Regions from separate parts of the Embleya sp. NBC_00888 genome, predicted to be linked through region 1. Evidence: riboswitches for the same ligand, from Rfam matches in the RefSeq annotation. Region 1 holds a riboswitch; the other holds the start of a gene.
The links. A riboswitch is a leader RNA that binds a small molecule or an ion and turns the genes downstream of it on or off. The one in region 1 is predicted to bind cobalamin.
Positions count from the first base shown of each region.

Region 1 (3,610 bases):
GCAGGAAGGTGCTCTTGCCGGAGCCGGACGGACCCATCACGGCGGTGAACGAGCCGTGTCCGAAGGCGAGGGTGACCCCGTCGAGGGCGGCGACCGAGGCCGAGCCCTTGCCGTACACCTTGCGCACCGCGTCGAGCCGGACGGCCGGCGCCCCGACACCCTCCGGTTCGTCCCCGATCGTGTGTCGTGGCCGTGTCGGTCGCCCGCTCACTGTCGTCCCTCCGCCGTTCCGGCCGCTCCCCGTTCACGGCACCGGATCCACGCTAGGAGCGTGAAACGGGCGTGCCCATGGGGCTGGCCACCCTTCGGGGGTGGGGCCGGCCCCATTCCCGAAGCCCCGCCGAACCCACCGGCCGCGGCGAACCCGGGCGCGGTTCTAGGCCGAAGTGTGTACGCCGGTTCGTTCCCGCGGAGGGCGTGCCGGGCCGGGGCCCGGACCTAGCCTCATAGCCGTACCCGCAGGTCGAGTGGAGGAGGAAGACCGTGGCGAAGGCACGCGGTTCGTTGACGGCCGGCCTGTTGAGCGCGGTGGTGGGCGGAGCCCTGAAGCTGTTCGCGGACGACGTGGACACACCGGTGGTCGCGCTCGGGAAGATCGGCGTCGTGTTGCTCATCGTCGGCATCGCCGAGCTGCTGTACGGGCTCTACCAGCTCACCCAGGAGGCCCGGAAGGGCTGACCGGGGCGACACCGGCCGGACCGAGGAAGCCCGGAAGGGCCGATCGGGGGACGAGCCTGGGAAGGGCCGATCGGACCGAAGAAACGTCGGAGCAGTCGGTCGGGGGACGAGCCCCGAAAGGCCGATCAGACCGAAGAACCCCCGGAACAGCCGCCGTTCGGGGCGCAACCTCGAACAGCCGATCGAACCGACCCGGGCCCGCTCAGCCGAGCCGCCGCCGGCCCGGCCGACGGTGGGCGACGAACGCCAGGACACCCGCCCCGAGCACGGCCGAGCCGAGGAACGCCACGAGCAGCGACCCGCCGCCCGGATCGACCCCGGCGCGCGGACGCGCCGCCGACGCGGCCGAGGGTGCGCGGAGTTCGTCGACGCCGCGATGGACGCCGAGCTTGCCCGCCCGGGTCTCGACCGGCCGGCCGGACGCACCGGGGCCGGCCACCACCTCGATCCGCACGCTCGCGGTGGCCTCGCGGCCGAGCCGGTCGACGATCGTGTAGCGAAAGCTGTCGCGTCCGGTGAAGCCCGGCCCCGGCGTGTACCGCAGCACCGAATCCGCCTCGTCCCGCTGGAGCACCAGGCCGTGTTCGGGATTGGTGTACGACAGCACGACCAGCCCTTCGCCGGAGTCGCCGGCCAGGACCGGGACGTCCACCGACTGCCCGGCGCGAGTGCCCGCCCGATCGGCGACGGCACGCGGGACGGGCGGCAGGATCGCCTCGGGCTCGTCCCTCGGCCGCACCCGGTCGCCGGACCCGACGGGGCGCCCGGCGCCGGCGGTCAACAGCGCGGCGGACGGGGTGGGGCCTCCCGTTCCCGCGCCAAGGGGCCCGGCGGGTGGGGTGGCGTGTCCCGACCCGGCGCCGAAGTCCGCCGCGGAAGGGGTCGGCCGCGCCGAACCGGCATCGAAGAGCCGCACGGAGGAGGCGAGATGCCGTCCCTCGGCGCCGAACCACCCCGCGCAGGCGGCGGGATGCCCCGACCCCGCTCCGAACAGCGAAGCACAACAAGCCAGGACCACGCCCGCTCGAGGTACCCGACCCACCCGACATGCCTGACCCACCCGACGCGTCGGACCGGCTGGTTCAGGTGTTCCGGACACCGTGGACACGCATACCTCCGGCACTGATTTCCCGGCACGGCCGGATCTCGGATCGACTCACCGGCGCTCGCCGGCACCCTTCGGCGCCGATACCGCCGGGCCGACGCCGGCCGAGGGAGCCGCTCTCGGAATCCGATCCTGGGCTTCGCCCGCGCCGGTCCGGGGCTCGGCGCGCGGACCGGCGGCAAGCTTCACCCGCACGCGTGGTCCGGATCCGACGGTGGACCGGGCCCGTCGGGCGTGTCATGGTGGGAGGCGCAAGGCGACGGCGGTACGAGGAAGCCGGTGTGAATCCGGCGCGGTCCCGCCACTGTGATCGGGGAGCGACTCCCGAACCGGCCACGGCCCCCAGACGGGTCGGAAGGCCGGGAGGAGCGATGATCCGAGAGCCAGGAGACTCACGTCGTCGCCACCTCACCAACCGGGGCGGATTTCCCCGAGAGAGGCCGGTGCCGACCATGTCCTTGGTTCTGAGCCGGATCTACACCCGTACCGGCGATGCCGGCACGACCGCGCTGGGCGACAACTCCCGGACGCGCAAGACCGATCCGAGGTTGGCGGCGTACGCCGACACGGACGAGACCAACGCGGCGATCGGGGTCGTGCTCGCGCTCGGCGACCCGCAACCGCAGACACGCGCGGTATTGGCGCAACTGCAGCACGACCTGTTCGACGTCGGCGCGGACCTGTGCGCGCCGATCGCCGAGGGGGACACCCGGCTGCGGATCACCGAGGCGGACGTGGCCCGGCTGGAGGAGCACTGCGACGCGTTCAACGCGGAACTGACCGCGCTGCGTTCCTTCGTACTGCCCGGCGGCAGCCCGGCCGCGGCCCTGCTGCACGTGGCCCGCACCTCGGCCCGCCGCGCCGAGCGCTCGACCTGGGCGCTGATCGAGGCGGACGAGCGGGCGACGGCGGGCGGGGCCGCGACCGTCAACCCGCTCACCGCGCGCTACCTCAACCGGTTGTCCGACCTGCTGTTCGTCCTCGCCCGGCGGGCCAACGCCGGCGGTGCGGGTGATGTGTTGTGGCGTCCGGGCGACAGCCGCTGACCGGCGCGCGGTCGCGGTCCCACGTCGGCGGGCCGCTGCGCCGGCTCGCCGACGTGGGGCCCTACTTCGAGCTGCGGACCGGACCGATCACCGACGGCGCGGGCTTTCGGCCGTTGGCCGAGCTGTACGACCGGGCCGCGCCCGCCGCGTGGGCGGACCGGGTGGAGCACGTACGGGCCCGGCTGCGGACCGAGGAACCGCGGGTCGCCGCGTCGATCCTGTACCTGGGCGTGGCCTCACGGTTGTGGTCGGTGGCACTGGGCGCGGCGGTGCTCGGCCGGGTGGTGCCCGACCTGGATCCGGCCCGGACGTACTGGCGCTTCCCGGACGCCGGGCCGGTCGAGTTGTGGGCGCCCGATCCGGCGCCGGTGCCGGTGTCGGACGACCGTTCGGGGATCGAGCAACTTCACGACGCGGTGTTGCTCGGGCATCTGGTGCCGCTCGCCGGGGCGACCCGAGCGGTGGTGCCGGTCGCCGAGCGACTGCTGTGGGGCAACGCCGCGTCGGCCCTGGTCGGCGCGGCCCGCGTGTTGCACCGGCACCTGGCTCCGGCCGAGCCGGAACTCGTCGCGACCACACGCGTGTTCGCCGACGGCCTGTTGGCCGCCGGCCGGTTGCGCGGAACCGGCCTGCACGGTGCGCTCGGCGCGTTCCGCCGCACCACGTGCTGCCTGTACTACCGGATCCCCGGAGGCGGTACGTGCGGCGACTGCGTCTTCCACGACAAGCCGCCGCGCCCGGCCCGGACCCGGATCGGGTCGTCGGCACCGGGTCGGGGCAG
Region 1 is NZ_CP108784.1:4,085,399-4,089,008, reverse strand. Features, by position in the region: gene OG948_RS17005 (ABC transporter ATP-binding protein) at 1-211, opposite strand, end outside; gene OG948_RS17000 (DUF5708 family protein) at 484-678, shown strand; gene OG948_RS16995 (Ig-like domain-containing protein) at 881-1,594, opposite strand; cobalamin riboswitch at 2,051-2,177, shown strand; gene OG948_RS16990 (cob(I)yrinic acid a,c-diamide adenosyltransferase) at 2,236-2,829, shown strand; gene OG948_RS16985 ((2Fe-2S)-binding protein) at 2,805-3,610, shown strand, end outside.

Region 2 (3,610 bases), on a different replicon from region 1:
GGCCACGTATCCGGTGAGTCGTTCGGCGAAGTACTGCACCATGTCGTTGCGTTCGGCCTCGCCATGCACCAGGACGTCGATCCCGGCCTTCTCCTGGAAGGAGATCACGTCGCGGATCTCGGACTCGATGCGTTCCTCGTAGCCCGCCTCGTCGATGCGTCCGGCGCGCAGATCGGCGCGGGCGGTGCGCAGTTCGCCGGTCTGCGGAAAGGAGCCGATCGTGGTCGTGGGCAGCAACGGCAGCCCCAGGTGCGCGCGTTGGGTCGTGGCGCGCTCGGCGTAGGGCAGGCTGCGCCGGCCGTCCGCGTCGGTGACCGCGGCGGCGCGGGCGCGTACGGCGGGGTCGTGGGTCAGCGCGGAGGCCTTGCGCGCGGCCAGGTCGGCCCGGTTGGCGGCGAGGTGGGTCGCGATGATGTCCGTGCCCTGGCCCAGGCCGCGGGCCAACGTGACGATCTCCTCGGTCTTTTGCCGGGCGAAGGCGAGCCATCGGGAGATCTGCGGGTCGATATCGCGCTCGTCGCCGGCGTCCAGGGGCACATGCAACAGGGAGCAGGACGCGGCCACGTCGACGCGCTCGGCCAGGCCCAGCAGGGTGCCCAGGGTGGCCAGCGACCTGCCGAGGTCGTTGATCCACACGTTGCGCCCGTCGACGACGCCGGCGACCAGGCGCTTGCCGGGCAGTCCGCCGACGGCGGCCAGGGCGTCCAGGTTGGCGCACGCGGCTCCGGTGAAGTCGAGGGCGAGCCCCTCGATCGGCGCCTTGGCCAGGATCGGCAACGCCTCGCCGAGGCGGTCGAAGTACGAGGCGACCAGCAGCCTGGGCCGGTCCGCGAGCGCGCCGAGGTCGCGGTAGGCGCGCGCGATGGCGTTGAGTTCGGCGAAGCTGCGGTCCTGGACCAGCGCGGGTTCGTCCAGTTGCACCCACTCGGCGCCGGCCGCGCGCAGATCGGCGAGCACCTCGGCGTACACCGGCAGCAGTCGGTCCAACAGGGTCAGCGGCTGGAAGTCGGCCGCGACACCGGGCGCGGGCTTGGCGAGCAGCAGATAGGTGATCGGGCCGACCAGTACGGGCCGGGCGGTGACGCCCTGTGCCACGGCCTCCTCGAACTCGGCGACCTGCTTGCGGGAGTTCGCGGAGAACACGGTGTCGGGGCCGAGTTCGGGGACCAGGTAGTGGTAGTTCGTGTCGAACCACTTGGTCATCTCCAGCGGCGCCACCTCCTGGGTGCCGCGCGCCATCGCGAAGTAGCCGTCCAGGGCGTCGGCTTCGACGGCCGCACGGTGGCGGGGCGGGATCGCGCCGACCATCACGGTGGTGTCCAGGACGTGGTCGTAGAGCGAGAAGTCACCGGTGGGCACCTCGTGCACGCCGGCATCGGCGAGCCGATCGCGGTTGGCGCGGCGCAGTTCGGCCGCGGTGTCGCGAAGCCCGTCGGCGGTGACCCGACCGGCCCAGTAGCCCTCGATGGCCTTCTTCAACTCCCGGCGCGGGCCCTGTCGGGGGTAGCCGTACACGGTGGCGCGGGTTGCCGCGGCTGCGGACTTGGTGGTCACGGAACTCTCCTTCGCGAGCTGTCTCCGGAATCCCGGGACGGATCGAGGGCGCGAAGGGAGGGCAAGCCGCGGGGCCGTTTCGGCGCTGTCGCGCACGTGTGCCACCGGGTTGTCCGCCGACCCGCCCACGAGGTCACCGAGATCACCGTGCGCCTCGTCGGCACACGGGCAGTGGCAGGTCTTCGGACTCGTGGGCGCGTCCACCGAAAGGGCGGACTCCTACTGGCCGTCGCTTCCCGGGCCCGACTCGGGCCCAGTGCTGTTGACGGCGGTCGTTCCCACTCACCGCTGCGGGGCAGTCCCGGATTCACACCGGGTTCCCTCTTACGACGCGCCTGCCTGGCGGGCAGGGCGAACCGACTGCGTCCGTCAGCTTAGCCGGCGATGGGCGCGTTCGGCAGGCGAGTCCACCCGGTGGACGGTGAAACGAGGTACGCGCGACGCGGACGCCGATCGGGCAGGCGTGCGCGGTCCGTTCCCGGCGTTCGTTCCGACCGAATCACGCGCGTCGGCGATGACCCGGCGGAACGAACGCGGTCGCGGAGCCGAAGACGACCTCGCTTCGGATCCGGCGTCGGCCGGCCCTACGGGCGCGTGGGGGCCACGCGCGGTGGCGGGTTGGTGGTCGACGTCTTGTCCTTGGAGAAGGACCAGCCCTCGAAGCTGCCCAGCGGGGGCTTGCGGTTGCTCGCGCCCCACGAGCTGTAGGTCCAGGTGCCGTTGTTCGGCGCGTGCCAGTACGACCAATACGCCGACGCCGGAGGGGTGTTGACGCAGGGCTCGGTGTCCGTGCCGGGCTTGCCCTCGATCCGGCAGATGAACGCCTCGCCCCACCGGTTCGTGCCCTGGATCTGGAAGCCGGCGTTCTTGAGCGCGGCCAGACCGGTGGCCTGATCGCCGGGCGCGCAGCGGGTGAGCGTGGCGCCGCCGAGTTCCTGGAAGTCGACGATCACGGTCACCCCGTTGGCGTCCGGGCAGACGCCGGCGGAGCCCTTGGTGGGGTCGATGGCGTAGGCGGCGGGTGCGCTCACGGTGATCTGGGCGGTGGCGGGCAGCAGGAGAAGGGCGAGTGCCCCGACCAGCCGGCCTATTCGAGCCTTGTTCCCACGAAATTTCACGTGCGGATTCCCTTCGTGCGACGGGCGTCGGCACGAGCGGCGAAACCGATGCCGACCGGGCCGAGCGATGTTCCTCACAGGACCGCCGACCCCCGGCATCGCGCCGACGAGACACCGCCGGACGTGAAATCCGGGCTTCAGCGTGCAGTCCACGACAGCTGGAGCCTTAAACTCGTACGAATCCAGGCATTCCGACTCGCGGCGGCCTGTCGGCCACCGCCTACGGTTGCGGGTCAGCGCCGGATTTCGACCGGCTTCCCCTGGATTGCGAACTATGCGGTTGTGTCGCCGACCCGGACCGGGTCGGCTTGCGGAGCGTACGAGATGAGCCGCTCGTCGTACAACGGGTCGCGCGAGCAACGCACGGTGCCGTTCGTCACCGGGTGGGAGGCGCCGCCCGGGAGGCGCCGGCCGAAAAGCGTCGGCCGCAGCGGCACCGCCCTGAAGGTCGGCCGACACGGTGGCCGGCCTGGGGGTGGGCCGCGGCGCCGGCGCGCGCCGCCGCTCAGGTGGGTTCGTCCACCCGATACCCCGGCACGGACGGCCACCGCACCGTGAGCACCACCGACTCCTCCTCGGCCGCCCAGGAGTGGTCGACACCGCGACCCCACACCACGTAGTCGCCCTGCTTCGCCAACAACACGCTGCGGCCCGGCAGTTCGACCCGGAACCGGCCGCTGATCAGGATCAGCAGCGCGGTCCGCGCCTCACCGGTCACCCACTCGGCGCGCGCGTCGCCGGGCGGGTGCACGCCCCACTTGATCTCCACCGCCTCGCTGTGCCGAGGATCGCCGACGTCCTTGAAATGGCCGAGCAGCCACCCCCGGTCCAGCGCCGCGTCCGGGCCCGCGTTGCCCACGTACACGCTGTCGTTCATGGCCGGGGACGCTAGCAGAGCAGGCTCCCCGGCCCCGAAGAGTCAGGCAGCCGCGGTCACC
Region 2 is NZ_CP108785.1:2,772,397-2,776,006, forward strand. Features, by position in the region: gene metE (5-methyltetrahydropteroyltriglutamate--homocysteine S-methyltransferase) at 1-1,554, opposite strand, end outside; cobalamin riboswitch at 1,710-1,930, opposite strand; gene OG948_RS46485 (flagellar hook-length control protein FliK) at 2,139-2,672, opposite strand; cobalamin riboswitch at 2,858-2,932, opposite strand; gene OG948_RS46490 (signal peptidase I) at 3,178-3,549, opposite strand; gene OG948_RS46495 (low temperature requirement protein A) at 3,592-3,610, opposite strand, start outside.
Region 2: another riboswitch for cobalamin. It lies ahead of metE (5-methyltetrahydropteroyltriglutamate--homocysteine S-methyltransferase); the one in region 1 lies ahead of OG948_RS16990 (cob(I)yrinic acid a,c-diamide adenosyltransferase).